3 regions of the Caballeronia sp. 11_S32 genome follow, and region 2 is predicted to be linked to each of the others. Evidence: predicted binding sites of a transcription regulator. Region 2 holds the regulator's gene; each other region holds the start of a gene.
What was found. Region 2 encodes HrcA, which represses chaperone genes, less so after heat shock. Its sites were predicted from a motif close to TTAGCACTCNNNNNNNNNGAGTGCTAA; they were not measured.
Positions count from the first base shown of each region.

Region 1 (5,279 bases), 170 kb from region 2:
GATCGTGAACCTGCCCGCGACCGTCGAGGCCGCGATGCCCAACGTCTTCGCGGATCAGGTCGAGTGGATGGACCGCAACATGGGTTTTCGCGACAGCATCGTCCTCTCGGTGCATCCGCATAACGATCGCGGCACGGCGGTCGCGGCGGCGGAAATGGCGGTGCTCGCGGGCGCGGATCGCATCGAAGGGTGCCTCTTCGGCAACGGCGAGCGGACCGGCAATGTCGATCTCGTCACGCTCGCGATGAATCTCTATACGCAAGGCATCGATCCGAGCCTCGATTTCTCCGACATCGACGCCGTGCGCCGCGTGGTCGAGCGCTGCAACCAGATTCCGGTGCATCCGCGCCATCCATATGCGGGCGATCTCGTGTTCACCGCGTTTTCGGGTTCGCATCAGGACGCGATCCGCAAGGGCTTCTCGCAGCGCGTGCCGGGCACCGTGTGGGAAGTGCCCTACTTGCCGATCGATCCGGCCGATCTCGGACGCAGCTACGACGCCGTCATCCGCGTGAACAGCCAGTCCGGCAAGGGCGGCGCGACCTATCTGCTCGAACGCGGTCTCGGCTTCACACCGCCGCGCCGCGTGCAGATCGAATTCAGCCACGCCGTCCAGAAGGTGACCGATACGTCCGGCGTCGAAATCAGCGGCGACGCGATCTGCGAACTCTTCAAGCGCGAATATTTCGACGCGGGCGGCCCGGTTTCTCGCGTCGATGCGTCGACGCTGTCGGTGTTCGGACGGCGCGTCGCGGTGGCGCCGGCGGCAGGCGCCGCAAGCGACGACGCTCACGCGCAGACGGTCGCCGCGGCGCTCGGCGTGGATGCGAGCGTGAACTGGTTCGAAACGGCCGTCACAGCGAACGGCGACACGGCCGTGTTCGTCGGCTGCCGCGTCGGCGAAGGCCAGACGCGCTTCGGCGTCGCGGTGCATGCGAACCCGGCGCTCGCGGTCGCCGATGCGGTCGTGAGCGCGGTGAACCGTTCGGAGGGCGTCACGCAGGAGGACCTGCAGGACGAGCCGATGGAGGCCGCGGCGTAACGCGCAGCCGAGGCGGCGCGCGGCTCTATTCGAGAGCGACGCGCGTCGCCTGCAGCGCGAGCAATTGCCACTGCCCTTCCGTCTGGACGTGAACCGCGGTATAGGCAATCGGAAAAAGCAGCGCGCCGTTCTTCGACTCCATTTCGACCAGCGCGCGGCCCGACACGAGACAGGTGTCGCGGCCGGCTGGAAGCACGTCCTGCGACTGGATCTCGATCTGACGATAGCGGCGGCGTCCAGCGGTGATGGCGTCGATGAACTGGCGTTTCGTTTCGCGCTTGCCGTTCGTGTGGACGTAGCTGACGTTTTCGGCCAGCAGCGCGTCCAGCGCCGGGCCGTCGCCCTCGACCATCGCACGGAAGCGATCGCGCTCGAGGCCGCGTATGGCCTCAATGGTTTTTGCCGGCATCTGTCGATTCCCCTTGTGTCGAGGAACCGATGCGCCGGCGCCTCGTCAGAAGTTGTATTGCAGATATAGCTGGCTGAAATTTATACCAGGATTCGGCTCTTTGATACCCGCGTTCGACAGATGCTGGAAGCGAAAGCCGGCCTGATAGCTTTGTTTCTGACCGAAGATCATCCCGACGCCGATCACGTCCGCGAACTGGAACGCCGTCGACACGGTGAAATCCTGCGTGATGCGCGCGTGCGAGAGCAGCCGCACGCCCACGCCCGCCTCGATGAACGGCCGGAAATAGCCCGAACTCTTCACGAAACGCACCACCGGCGTGATGCCGAATTCCCAGATGTTCGGGTTGACCGCGTTATCTTCCTTCGAATGCCAATAGGACACGTGACCTTCGCCGACGAACGTGAAGTGGAACCCGCCGATCTCCCACCAGGTGAGGCCCGGATCCCAGGACAGCCCGAGATCCGCCTTTTTGATGTCTCGGTCGGCCAGGCCGGCGGCGACCTGCACGCCGAAGCGGTCCGCATGCGCCGCCGCCGACGCGAAGCCGAGCGCGGCGCAGACGGCGAGATGACACATCGAACGATGCCGGGAAGTCTTGTTTTTATGCATTAGCACCCCATTTGCTCGGATGACGGGCGTGTTTTCTGCAACGGAGCCGTCTGGCGATTCTAATGACGTTCTACAGCATTTGCAGGAATCACAGCAGCTCGCGCCGTTTTGTTGAATTTTCTTTCGCCGCAGCGCACAAGACCGGTAATCGATTCGAAATCGATGTGTTACCCGGTAACCTATACCACTTGCCGCGCAACGGACTGTCCTATTGATCCCGCAAATTCGATAGTTTTTGTGGGAACTCCCACATTCCTTCCTGCTCTAACACTTAGCACTCGGCAAACGGGAGTGCTAATATCGTGTCTGACTTGTCGCTGGTGTTAAGCGGCGAGCGAATTGTTGATAAGGAGCTTATGAGCGTGACCAATGCGATGACCCTTCCGAATGTACTGAACTCGGCACCTGCCAAGGCATCGGCAGGCGCGCTGACGTACGCACAGTCGTCGATGCTGACCGGCCAGATCGGCAACATCGATTCATACATACAAGCAGTGAACCGCATTCCAATGCTGTCGCCGGCAGAGGAACGTCAGTACGCCACCGAATTCCGCGAACACGGCAACCTGAACGCGGCGCGGCAGCTCGTGCTTTCGCACCTGCGCCTCGTCGTGTCGATCGCCCGCAACTATCTGGGCTACGGCTTGCCGCATGCGGACCTGATCCAGGAAGGCAACATCGGTCTGATGAAGGCCGTGAAGCGCTTCGACCCGGAGCAAAACGTGCGCCTGGTGTCGTACGCGATGCACTGGATCAAGGCCGAGATCCACGAGTACATCCTGCGCAACTGGCGCACGGTGAAGGTCGCGACGACCAAGGCGCAGCGCAAGCTGTTCTTCAACCTGCGCAGCCACAAGACGAGTCATTCGGCGTTCACGCCGGATGAGATCGACGGTCTCGCGAACGAGCTGAACGTGAAGCGCGAGGAAGTCGCGGAGATGGAAACGCGTCTGTCGGGCGGCGATATCGCGCTCGAGGGTCAGGTCGAGGACGGCGAGGAAGCGTTCGCGCCCATCGCCTATCTGGCGGACTCGCACAACGAGCCAACCAATGTCATCGCGGCGCGCCAGTTCGACAAGCTGCAAAGCGATGGCCTCGCCGAAGCGCTGGAATCGCTCGATGAGCGCAGCCGCCGCATCATCAAGGCGCGCTGGCTCGACGTGCAGGACGACGGCTCGGGCGGCAAGACGCTGCACGAGCTGGCCGACGAGTTCGGCGTGTCCGCGGAGCGCATTCGCCAGATCGAGGCGAGCGCGATGAAGAAAATGCGCTCGGCGTTGCACGACTATGCGTAATACCTGACTGTGCTTTGGCAGAAATTGCGAAGCCCGCCGTCGATGAGACAGCGGGCTTTTTCTTTGATCGTGCGCTGAAAAGCAAACGGCACCCGCAGGTGCCGTTTGCTTTCATGCATCGGCTAGCGCATCACGCCGGCATCGGAGCCGTGCCGCCGCCGTTGCCCGACAGGCGCGTCGACAGTTGTGCGGCATAACGCTGCGCCGCCGCGCCCACGACGATGTGGAACGTATCCGCCGACACCCACGCCACGTCCAGCGACGACAAACGCTGACGATCCACCGACGACGGATCGCGCACGACCACGCGCAGGCGCGTCTGAGCGACCGCGTCGAGCGAGACGACATTGGTCGCGCCGCCGAACACCGCGAACCAGCGTGCCGGGTCCGGATCGAGCGGGCCGGGCGTCTGATCAGCGCTAGCGACAGCCGCCGCCGGTTGCGCCGACGTAGACGATGCGGGCGTCGCGCCGCGCGTCGACGAGTGCTCCAGCTCGGTGCGGATTTCATCGGCGATCAGGTCCGCTTCGGGCCCGATGATCACCTGCACGTTGGTCGCACCGCGTTTCAGCACGCCGCGCGCGCCGATGGTCTTCAACTGCGCTTCCGACACTTTTTCCGAGTCGGCCACCGACAGACGCAGACGCGTCGTGCAGGCATCGACGAGCGTCAGGTTGGACGCACCGCCCAGCGCCGCGATGTACTTCGCCGCGCGCGTGCCCGATGCGGACACCGCTGCAGCACCTGGCACCGGCGGGATCAGGCCGCCATCGACCGTGGTTTGCGCGTCGGTTTCGGCGTCGGTCGTGGCGGGCTCGCGGCCCGGCGTCGCCATGTTGAACTTGCGGATGAAGAAGCGGAACAGGCCGTAGTAGATGATGAAGTACACGATGCCGATCGGAATTGCCATCCAGCCGCGCTGCGACAAACCGTAGTTCAGCACGTAGTCGATCGCGCCCGCCGAGAACGTGAAGCCGAGATGGACACCGAGCGCCGAGCAGATCGCGAGCGACAGGCCCGTCAGCACCGCGTGGATCGCGTACAGAACGGGAGCCAGGAACATGAAGCTGTATTCGATCGGCTCGGTCACGCCCGTCAGGAACGCGGTCAGCGCCATCGAGAACAGCAGGCCGCCGACGACCGCGCGGCGCTCCTTCGGCGCCTCATGGAACATCGCGAGGCAGGCGGCAGGCAGGCCGAACATCATGATCGGGAAGAAGCCGGTCATGAAGCCGCCCGCGGTCGGATCGCCCGCGAAGAAGCGATGCAGGTCGCCGTGCACCACCGCGCCGCCGCCCGGCGGCGTGAACGAGCCGAACACGAACCATGCGAGCGAGTTGATGATGTGATGCAGGCCCGTGACGAGCAGAATGCGGTTCAGCACGCCGAACACGAAGGTGCCGAGCGCGCCGGCCGTGGTGAGCCAGTTGCCCGCGCCGTCGATGGCCGCCTGCACCGGCTGCCACACGTAGCCGAAGATGATGCCGAGTATCAGACACGCGACGCCCGTGATGATCGGCACGAAGCGCTTGCCGCCGAAGAACGCGAGATACTCGGGCAGCTTGATGTCCTTGTACTTGTTATAGAGATAACCGGCGAGCATGCCGGCGATGATCCCCGACAGCACGCCCATGTTGAGCTTGGCGTTGATGTCCTTCATCACGGCCACCTCGATGAGATAGCCGATCGCGCCGGCGAGACCCGCCGTGCCATTGTTGTCCTTCGCAAAACCCACCGCCACGCCGATGGCGAACAGGAGCGGCAGGTTGGTGAAGATCGCATCGCCGGCGTCGGCGATCATTTTGATGTTGAAAACATCGGGCTGGCCGAGGCGCAATAGCAGGCCGGCCACCGGTAGCACGGCGATCGGCAGCATCAGCGCGCGGCCTAGTCGCTGCATTTTTGCAAACGGGTTGGCGTC
Region 1 is NZ_JBXOWH010000003.1:680,932-686,210, reverse strand. It holds gene leuA (2-isopropylmalate synthase) at 1-1,042, shown strand, start outside; gene AC1Z32_RS14850 (nuclear transport factor 2 family protein) at 1,068-1,451, opposite strand; gene AC1Z32_RS14845 (acyloxyacyl hydrolase) at 1,497-2,030, opposite strand; gene rpoH (RNA polymerase sigma factor RpoH) at 2,426-3,358, shown strand; gene nagE (N-acetylglucosamine-specific PTS transporter subunit IIBC) at 3,489-5,279, opposite strand, start outside.
Region 1: rpoH (RNA polymerase sigma factor RpoH) is a predicted target of HrcA. The motif match lies at 2,335-2,361, and genes of this name have one in related genera.

Region 2 (5,279 bases):
ATGCGCCTGCTCTTGTCGAGCGGCGTCACCGTGCTGACGGTGCCGCCGGCATCGTCCGACGATTTCGCGACCTGGAAATGCTGGTCGCCGCGCGCCGCCACTTGCGGCAAGTGCGTGACGCAGAGCACCTGACGGTCGCGCCCGAGCTGATGCAGTAGACGCCCGACCACTTCCGCGACACCGCCGCCGATGCCCGTGTCCACTTCGTCGAAGATGAGCGTGGGCGTCGGGCTCGCGGTGCTCGCGATCACGGCCAGCGCTAGGCTGATGCGCGCAAGCTCGCCGCCCGACGCGACTTTCGCGAGCGGCCTCAATGCGACGCCCGCGTGACCGGCGACGCGGAATTCGATCTGCTCCAGCCCGTTCGCGCCGCCCTCGGCGAGCGGCACGAGCGCGACTTCGAAGCTGCCGCCAGCCATCGACAATTCCTGCATGCCTTCGGTGACTGCTTTCGACAAGCTCCTGGCCGCTTTGGCGCGCGCTTTCGACAGCACTTTGGCCTGCGCGAGATAGTCGCTCTTCGCCTTGTCGGCGATGGCGTTGAGCGCGTCGAGATCGGCGGCGGCATCGAGTTCGGCGAGTTGACGGCGGCGCGCGTCGTGTTCCTCCGGCAGCGTTTCGGGCTGAAGACGGAATTTGCGCGCCGTCGAGTGCAACTGGTCCATGCGCTTTTCGACCTGGGCGAGCCGGTCCGGATCGAGCTCCAGCCGCTGCGCGTAGTGCGACAGCGAGTACGAGGCCTCCTGCAACTGAATCTCGGCGGGTTCGAGCGACGCGAGCACGTCGTTCAGCGCCGGATCGATGTCGGCGAGGCCGCGCAGCTTCGAGATGATCGCGCCGAGCTGCGAGATCATCGCTTCGTCGGATTCGGAGAGCGCGCCGAGCGCGCCCTGCACGCCGTCGATGAGACTCGCCGAATGCGACAGCCGATGATGCTCCGCGCTCACTTCCTCCCACTCGCCCGGCTGCGGCGCGAGCTTGTCGAATTCGCTCAGTTGCCAGGCGAGGCGCTCGCGTTCGAGTTGCAGCTCACGGTCTCGGCTTTGCGCGGTCTCGACGGCCTGCTGCGCGTCACGCCACGCGCGCCAAGCGCGATTCACCGCTGTCGCGGCGTCGAGCAACTGCGCGTGGGTGTCGAAGAGTTCGCGCTGCGCATCCGGCCGCATCAACAGTTGATGCGCGTGCTGTCCGTGAATATCGACGAGCATTTCGCCCACTTCGCGCAGTTGCGCGAGCGTCGCGGGCGTGCCGTTGATGAACGCGCGCGAGCGGCCGCCCGAATCGATGACCCGGCGCAACATCACCGAATCGCCGTCTTGCGACAACGCGTGCTCGTCCAGCCATTGCACGACGAGCGGATGCGTCGAAAATTCAGCGGTGATGTCCGCGCGCGCCTGGCCCGCGCGCACAACGCTCGCGTCGCCGCGTGAGCCCAGCGTGAGCGCGAGGGCGTCGATCAAAATCGATTTGCCCGCGCCGGTTTCACCGGAAAAGACCGTGAAGCCTGGATCGAAATCGATATCCAGCGTGGCGACGATGACGAAATCTCGAATGGAAAGATGACGGAGCATGGACGCTTCGGAAGAGGAATTCGGGATTCGCGCGGTTCAGAGAGCGGACGAGTCCTGCGACGGATGCTCGTTCCAGTGCAGCTTCTTGCGCAGCGTCGCGTAGGTGCTGTAGCCGACCGGATGCAGCACCGGCACCGTGTGCTTGGAGCGCCGCACTTCGATCGCGTCATTCAGCTCGACGGCGGTGAACGACTGCATGTCGAAGTTCACGTTGACGTCCCGCCCGCCGATGATCTGAATGGTCACCTTCGAATCGTCGGCCAGCACGATCGGTCGGTTCGACAGCGAATGCGGCGCGATAGGCACGAGCACGAAGCCTTGCAACTGCGGATGCAGGATCGGCCCCGCCGAGGACAGCGCGTACGCGGTCGAGCCGGTAGGCGTCGCGACGATCAGGCCGTCCGAGCGCTGGTTGTACATGAAGTGGCCATCCACCGACACGCGCAGCTCCGCCATGCCGGAGAAGCCGCTGCGGTTCACCACGACGTCGTTGAACGCGAGCGCGTGGTAGATCGGCTTGTCTTCCCGCACGATGCGCGCTTCGAGCAGGCTGCGGTCTTCGCGCTCGAACTGGCCCGCGAGCATCTGCGGCACGAGTTCGCGCATCGCCTTGAGCGGAATGTCCGTGATAAAGCCAAGCCGCCCGTGATTCACGCCGATGAGCGGCGTCTTGTACGGCGCGAGCTGCCGGCCGATGCCGAGCATGGTGCCGTCGCCGCCGATCACGATCGCGACGTCCGCGCGCGCGCCCATCTCGGCGATGGAGAGCGCCGGAAATTCCGTCACGCCGACATCCTTCGCGGTGCCCGCCTCGAACACGACCTCGAAGCCCTGCTGCGAGAGGAGATCGGCGAGCGATTTCAGCGGCGCCTCGATGCCCGGCGTGTTGGTGCGCCCCACGAGCGCGACGGTCTTGAATTGGCCAATTTCCATGCCGGCATTACACCATAGTCAGAGAACGAAAAGAACCGTGGCCGATGCCGTGAAGCCTGACGCGAAGCATGTTCCAGGCAGGGCGATCGTTTCTCGCTAGAATGGAGCGGACGTTGAACGCAGCCCAGGCGGCGCGGTTCGCCGCTACCCGACACGTTGAGCTAAAATTTCCCCATGCTAGACCCACGTGCACAAACCCTCCTCAAAACGTTGATCGAGCGCTACATCGCCGAAGGTCAGCCGGTCGGTTCGCGCACGTTATCACGTCATTCCGGTCTCGAACTGAGCCCCGCGACGATCCGCAATGTCATGTCGGACCTCGAGGAGCTCGGTCTGGTCGCGAGCCCGCATACCTCGGCGGGTCGCATCCCGACGCCGCGCGGCTACCGGCTCTTCGTCGACACGATGCTGACTGTAGAAGCGCCGCAAGACGAAGCCATGACCACTGCGGTCAAGACCCGCCTGCAAGGCGAGGAGCCGCAGAAGATTGTCGCGGCGGCGGCGAGCGTGCTCTCCAATCTGTCTTCGTTCGCGGGCGTGGTGCTGACTCCGCGACGCAGCCACATGTTCAGACAGATCGAGTTCATGCGGCTGTCGGACAAGCGCATCTTGCTCATCATCGTGACGCCGGAAGGCGACGTCCAGAACCGCATGATGGCGACGCAGCGCGACTACTCGCCCTCGCAACTCACGGAAGCCTCCAACTACATCAACGCGCATTTCGCGGGCCTGTCCTTCGACGAGGTGCGCCGGCGCCTGCGCGAGGAAATCGACCAGTTGCGCGGCGACATGACCGCGCTCATGCAGGCGGCCGTGGTTGCGAGCACCGCCGAGACGGACCCCACGGACACCGTGCTCATATCCGGCGAGCGCAACCTGCTCGAAGTGGCGGACCTTTCCTCCGACATGGCGCGGCTGCGCAAGCTTTTCGACTTGTTCGACCAAAAGACGAGCCTCCTGCAATTGCTGGATGTATCGAGTCACGCACAGGGCGTGCAGATTTTCATCGGCGGCGAGTCGAATCTCGTGCCGATCGAGGAAATGAGCGTCGTGACGGCGCCGTACGAAGTGAACGGGAAGATCGTCGGCACGCTCGGCGTGATCGGCCCGACACGCATGGCGTACAACCGCGTGATTCCGATCGTGGACATCACCGCGCGCCTCCTCTCGATGTCGCTCAGCCATCAGTAACGCTGTTTTCACGTCCATCTTGGCGCGCCGACGAAGGCCGCGCCACTAGGCCATTCGGCCAATGATGCGCCCGAAAACGCGCCGCTATAATGAACTTCACCTTTTCGACGGCTCTTCCGGCCCGCTTGCCCTATGCGTTTCGACCTCGAGTTGCCCTCGCAGCCTAGCGCTTCGCATCGCGTCGCGGTGCTGCTGATCAATCTCGGCACGCCGGACGCGCCCACGCCGAGGGCGGTGCGCAAGTATCTGGCGCAATTCCTGTCGGACCCGCGTGTCGTCGAAATTCCGTCGTTCGTCTGGCAAGTCATTCTGCGCGGCCTGATTCTTCCATTGCGTGGACGCGCGTCGGCGAAGAAGTACGCACAGGTGTGGATGCCCGAAGGCTCGCCGTTGCGCGTGCATACGGAAAAGCAGGTCGACGGTTTGCGGCGCCTGTTCGCGGCGAACGACTATCACGTGATCGTCGACTACGCCATGCGTTACGGCACGCCCGGCATCGGCGTGATGTTGAATCAGTTGAAGCTCGAAGGCGCCGATCGCATCCTGCTTCTGCCGATGTACCCGCAATACTCGTCGTCCACGACAGCCACCGCCTTCGACGATGCCTTCGCCGCGCTCAGGCGCGTGCGCAACCAGCCGGAGATTCGCACCATCCGCCATTACGCGGATCATCCGGCGTACATCGCGGCGCTCGCGGAGCAGGTGCGCGACTACTGGCGGCATCACGGCCAGCCGGATTTCGCCGCCGGCGACAAGCTGGTCTTGAGTTTCCACGGCGTGCCCAAACGTACGATGGACCTGGGCGACCCGTATCACGACCAGTGCCAGCTAACCGGCTCGCTGCTCACGGCAGCGCTCGGGCTCACGCCGGTGGAATGCCGCGTGACGTTCCAGTCGCGCTTCGGCAAGGCCGAATGGCTTCAGCCCTATACGGCGCCCACGGTCGCGGAACTGGGCGCGGGCGGCGTCGCGCGCGTGGACGTTTTCTGTCCCGGCTTCACGGCGGATTGCCTCGAGACGATCGAGGAAATCGGCATCGAGGTACGCGACGAATTTCTGAAGGCCGGCGGCAAGCAGTTTCACCGCATTGCCTGTCTGAACTCGGCGCCCGCGTGGATCAAGGCGCTGGGCGAAATTGCCGCGCAACATCTGCAGGGATGGCCCGTGCAGACCGTGCAGCCGCTCACCGCAGTGGCCTGAGCGCGGCTTTATCAAGCATTCACTGATGAACTACAAGATTTCCACGGAACCCGGCGCGCGTTTGCGCATCGATAAATGGTTGTGGGCGGCGCGTTTCTTCAAGACGCGTTCGCTCGCGAGCGACGCGGTGGAAAAAGGCCGCGTGAAGATCGGCGGCGCGAACGTGAAGCCGTCGAAGGACGTGCGCGTGGGCGATATCGTCGAAATCGATATCGAGCGGCTCGTCTGGCAAGTCGAGGTGCTGGGCCTGTGCGAGGTGCGCGGACCCGCGACGGTCGCGCAGACGCTCTATGCCGAAACCGAGGAAGGGCGCACAAAGCGCATGGCCGAAGCCGAGCGCCGCAAGACCTTCCGCGAGCCCGCGGCCAGCATGCAGGGCAGGCC
Region 2 is NZ_JBXOWH010000003.1:851,087-856,365, forward strand. It holds gene recN (DNA repair protein RecN) at 1-1,571, opposite strand, end outside; gene AC1Z32_RS15615 (NAD kinase) at 1,608-2,504, opposite strand; gene hrcA (heat-inducible transcriptional repressor HrcA) at 2,679-3,695, shown strand; gene hemH (ferrochelatase) at 3,828-4,895, shown strand; gene AC1Z32_RS15630 (RNA-binding S4 domain-containing protein) at 4,921-5,279, shown strand, end outside.

Region 3 (5,279 bases), 2.0 Mb from region 2:
GTCGCAGCACCGACCTTGATCACTGCAACGCCGCCGGCCAGCTTGGCCACGCGCTCTTGCAGCTTCTCACGGTCGTAGTCCGACGTCGCTTCTTCGATCTGCTTGCGCACTTGCTTCACGCGCGCTTCGATGTTCACGGCCTCGCCAGCACCGTCGATGATCGTCGTGTTTTCCTTGCCCACTTCGATGCGCTTCGCCTGGCCCAGTTCAGCCAGCGTTGCCTTCTCGAGCGTCAGGCCGGTTTCTTCCGCAACCACTTGACCGCCGGTCAGGATCGCGATGTCTTCCAGCATGGCCTTGCGACGGTCGCCGAAGCCCGGAGCCTTGACAGCAACAGTCTTCAGGATGCCGCGGATGTTGTTGACGACCAGCGTTGCGAGCGCTTCGCCTTCGACGTCTTCAGCGATGATCAGCAGCGGACGGCCAGCCTTCGCGACTTGCTCGAGCACCGGGAGAAGGTCGCGAATGTTCGACACCTTCTTGTCGTGCAGCAGCACGAACGGGTTTTCGAGGACGGCGACTTGCTTGTCCGGGTTGTTGATGAAGTACGGCGACAGATAGCCGCGGTCGAACTGCATGCCTTCCACGACGTCGAGTTCGTCTTGGAGCGACTTGCCGTCTTCGACGGTGATGACGCCTTCCTTGCCGACCTTGTCCATCGCTTCAGCGATGCGCTCGCCGATCGACGTGTCGCTGTTCGCCGAGATCGAGCCGACTTGCGCGATTTCCTTGTTCGTCGTGCAGGGCTTGCTGATCTTGCGCAGTTCTTCGATGGCGGCCGTAACAGCCTTGTCGATGCCGCGCTTCAGGTCCATCGGGTTCATGCCCGATGCGACGTACTTCATGCCTTCGCGAACGATGGATTGCGCGAGCACGGTAGCGGTCGTGGTGCCGTCACCTGCGTTGTCGCTGGTCTTGGAAGCGACTTCCTTGACCATTTGCGCGCCCATGTTCTGGAGCTTGTCCTTCAGTTCGATTTCCTTCGCGACCGAGACACCGTCCTTGGTGACCGTCGGGCCGCCGAACGAGCGCTCGAGCACGACGTTGCGGCCCTTCGGACCCAGCGTGACCTTGACCGCGTTGGCCAGGATGTTCACACCTTCGACCATCTTGGCGCGTGCGGAATCGCCAAAAGTGACTTCTTTAGCTGCCATTATCCAAACTCCTTGATTCGATTCGGTTTGCGGGCTTCGCTTCTCGCGCCTGTCAAAAGGCTGCGGCTATTGAAACGAAGCCAAACGTGCAGGAAGGATCCTTACTTGACCAGAACGGCCATGATGTCTTCTTCGCGCATGACGAGCAGTTCCTGCCCGTCGACCTTGACGGTCTGGCCAGCGTACTTGCCGAACAGGACCCGGTCGCCGACCTTCACGTCGAGGGCGATTTGCGCGCCCTTGTCATCGCGCTTGCCCGGGCCGATGGCCAGGACTTCGCCTTGATCCGGCTTCTCGGCCGCGGCTTCCGGAATCACGATGCCCGATGCGGTCTTGGTTTCCTGGTCCAGACGCTTGACGATGACGCGATCGTGCAAAGGACGAAGATTCATACACACTCCTCTCTTGATTGAGACTGAAAACGCGGGAAAACCCGTCCTTTGAGAAGGATCTCGCCGGACGGAAATCTTGTTAGCACTCTCGTGCAGTGAGTGCCAATTATATGGACCGAGTTTGACAATTTCAAGGAGGGGGGCGAGCGGGGAAATCCCGTAGGACAAAGGCACCGAAACGCTTGCGAAACGTCTGATCAATGAATGCGGTTATTCGGGTGCCGTGATCGATGACGTTCCGAAAACAATGTTTTGGCCGAACAAGGGTTTTCACCTAAGCAACGCAAGCTAGACTGTCGTTCAACGACGGAGCAGTGGAGAGAGACATCTCGCCACCGGCAACGTTCCCCGCAGCAGCGATCGTCCGTAATCCGTGCGTTCAGACAGCGCGAAAGCGCCTTCCCAAACGATCGATTGACGACGTTCACGCCCTTGTAAGCCACACATTCGACGATGTTCCCGGCCTGCGCTTTTTCATCGGCCGGGCCGGCGGCACTACAATTTGTGCTGCCGTCGACACAAATTCTGGATCCGCCGCCTCATGCCCACGCCGTCGCTCCGCCTGGTTTTCGCTTCTCTTGGATTGATCGCCCTTGCCGCCTGCGGAGGCCGCGCGGCGGTCGCGCCCAGCTATCAGCAGGAGATGTTCAGTACCGGCGCGAGCCCGTTCGCGCACAACTTCGACGCCACCGTCAACGAAACCTGCGAAGCCGCGCGTCGTGCGCTGCTGTCGCAAGGCTTTCTCACGACGATGGGCCAGCCCGACACCGTCGACGCGACCAAGAATTTCCAGCCGAGCGCCGAAACGCACGTCGTCGTATCTTTCCACGTGGTTTGCACGCCCGGCGAGAACGCGACCAACCAGAGCATTGCGTATGTGAACGCCGTGCAGGACGGCTATGCGCTGAAGAAGAGCGACACATCGGCGAGCGTCGGGCTTTCGGTGCTCGGCTCGCTGTCGCTGCCGATCCGCTCGAACAGCGACGCGATGGTCAAGATCTCGAGCGAGACCGTGCCCGCCGGCAAGTTCTACGACCGCTTCTTCTATCTGATGGGCCACTATCTGACCACGGTGCCGCGTAGCGCGCCCGTCGCGGCCGATGACGTGAAGAGCAAGCCGCTCGCGCCCTCGCTCATCCTGAACTCGCCCGAGCTCACGCCGACGCCCATCGTCGTGCAGACGCCCGCCGCCGCGACCGCGATCCAGGCATCCGGTGCGGCCGCGGCAGGCGCGTCGGAACCCGCGGCGGCGTCGGCTGCGGCTGCGGCGTCGGCGTCGGCGCCGAGAACCAGCGCAACGCAATAGCGCAGCCCCGCTTTAGTTCGGCACGTTGACGATGCCGCCCGCGACCGTGATCGCATTCGCGCCCGGATCGGCGGAGATCGGCGGCAGGTTCGTCGTCGTGAGCGCGGGCGCCCTTCCCGCCGTGCCGCCGCGCGCGGTCGTGCGCACCACCTGGGAAGGCGGCAGCGGCGCGTTGTTCTTCAGGTGATTCCACATTAGGTTGAGCGCCTGAATGTCGTAGTAGTGGACCGGAATGAAGCGCGTGTCGAAGCCGGCCACGCTCAGGAACGCGTCGAAGTGCTGACCGTTCGTGATCTCGTAAAGCGAAAGCTGGCTCTTGCTGCCTTCCGCCACGCGATTGGCGCCGAGATAGGGACGCGAAGTGTGATTGATCGGCACGAGCGCGTCCGCGCGGCCCTGCACGATGATCGCGGGCTTGCCGCGCAGGTTCGCGTTCACGCGGATCGCATTCACGCTGGCGACCATCGTCGCGTTGCTGTTGGCCCAAAGCGAGCGCAGGCAGGCCGCGCCCGCATAGCTGGCGTCGGGCGTCGCGAGCCGGTGATCCGCCGCGCCCGCCGAGCCGTTGTTGTAGACCAGGTTGATGCCGTTCGTCGGCGGAATGCCGTTGGCGTTGCCGAAGAGGGTCGGCATCGGCGAGACGATCGGCGTCACGCCCGCCGCGCCCGTCGCCGCATTGGTCGTGCCGAAGCTGAAGTTGCACAGGTTGTCGAGCACGCTCGCCTGCATGTACGCGTCGCCATATGTGACGGCGATACCCGGCGTCGCCTGCGAATCCCACATGGGCGCCTGAAGCGCGTCTGAATCCGTCAGCCAGCCTGCCTGATGCAACTGGTTCAGCGCGTCCGTGGCTTGAGCGGCCGTGTTGCCGCCCGAGACGAGGCCGCCGGACGCGAGCGTCGCGCAGCGCGCCGTGCGGATCGAGTTGGTGGCCGCGGGCAGAAGCGTCGATAGATAAGGCGAACCGGCTGCGGCGGGTGCGAGCGCGGCGCACGGCTGCAACAGGTTGGCGAGCGTCGTGTAATCCGCCAGCGGCCGCCCGAACGAGCTGACCGGCACGCCGCCCTGCCGCACCGAAACCTGTGGAGGCAGGTTCAGATTGATCTGCGGCTCGCCGACGACCACCGCTGTGATCCAGCCATCGACGTCCTGCTCCGCTGCCATCAGCGACGCGCCGCCGCCGTTGCTGATCGATGCCGCGATCGTCGTGATGTCTCCCTTGTTGTAGCGCACCTGATGCGTCGAGCCGCTGACCGGGCCGAACATGTCGTTGAGCGCCCAGTACGCGAACTGGATCGCCTGCAGCGTGTACTTGCCCCAGTCTTTCTCGGGATTTTGCTGCGAATGCGCGTGCTTGTACGCGTAGCGGTTCGGGAAGGTCGAATTGAACGACGATAGCGACGATGGATCCACGTTCGCGATGAAGATCGCCTTCCTCCCGGCAATGCTGGTATTCGCGAGCGTGCCGTCGATCAGGGTGACGAGGTTGGTCGAAAGCTCCTGCGCGCCGTTGCCGGTGCCCTTGTCGGTGTACGCGACCGCGCAGCCGCGCTTCAGCCCCCACTCGCCCGCGGTCGAGATCGCGCCGTAAACCCCACGCGATGACGATGACGTCGCGGTGACGATGCACGGCTGATCCGGATTGAAGCTCGTCGGAATCTGCACGAGCATGCTCACGTTCAACGTGCCGCTGCCGTCGTCCGAGTAAGCGATGTACTCCTTGCCCGCGATCTTCCCTTCGCCGAGCGTGTCGTTGCCGTTCAGATCGACGTTCGGCCCCCAGAAGCGGCCATAGCCGCCGTTCGCCGTCATGTCGACGAGCCCGCGGTAATTCGTGTAGATGGCGAGGCGCCGAAGCTCGGCCGCCGTCGGCGCCGCCGGCTTGGCGATGCCGGGCGCGGTCGACGATGCGAGGCCCGTCTTGCCGAGGCCCGCGGTCAGCAGATCGTCGGACACGCCGTCGAAAGTCTGGGTATTGACCGAGCCGGAAATGAAGTTCGGCAAGGTGTTGGTGGACTGACTGCTGCCGTTGTCGTCACCGTCGCCGTGGCATGCGGCGAGCGCCGCCGCCATGAGCACGCCCAGCGCGCCGAGCGCCGCCGTGCGCGGTGAAGTCTGCAACCTCTGGAAACGCGCGAATGTTTTCATTGTGAGTCTCCGCCTTCCGTTCCTGGGTGATGCAACCCGAGCCGTGCAACAGGTCCGCGAGGCACGCGTGCGCGCCGCACGGCCGATTTCGCAAGTATCGCGCTTATCGCGCGACAGGCGCGGCTGAATTTCGCGTGTTCCGCAATTCGGACGCGCCAAACAACGACGGGCTCCGGCCGCAAAGCCGGAGCCCGTTCGAAGGAACGCTGGGCGAGCGAAGCAAGCGGCATCGCGCGATGCCGCTCACTGCAAGCTGCTCGTGTTACTGCCCGCCGCCTT
Region 3 is NZ_JBXOWH010000003.1:2,856,691-2,861,969, forward strand. It holds gene groL (chaperonin GroEL) at 1-1,154, opposite strand, end outside; gene AC1Z32_RS25055 (co-chaperone GroES) at 1,256-1,546, opposite strand; gene AC1Z32_RS25060 (DUF2242 domain-containing protein) at 2,088-2,852, shown strand; gene AC1Z32_RS25065 (D-(-)-3-hydroxybutyrate oligomer hydrolase) at 2,865-4,925, opposite strand; gene AC1Z32_RS25070 (BON domain-containing protein) at 5,263-5,279, opposite strand, start outside.
Region 3: AC1Z32_RS25055 (co-chaperone GroES) is a predicted target of HrcA. The motif match lies at 1,626-1,652, and genes of this name have one in related genera.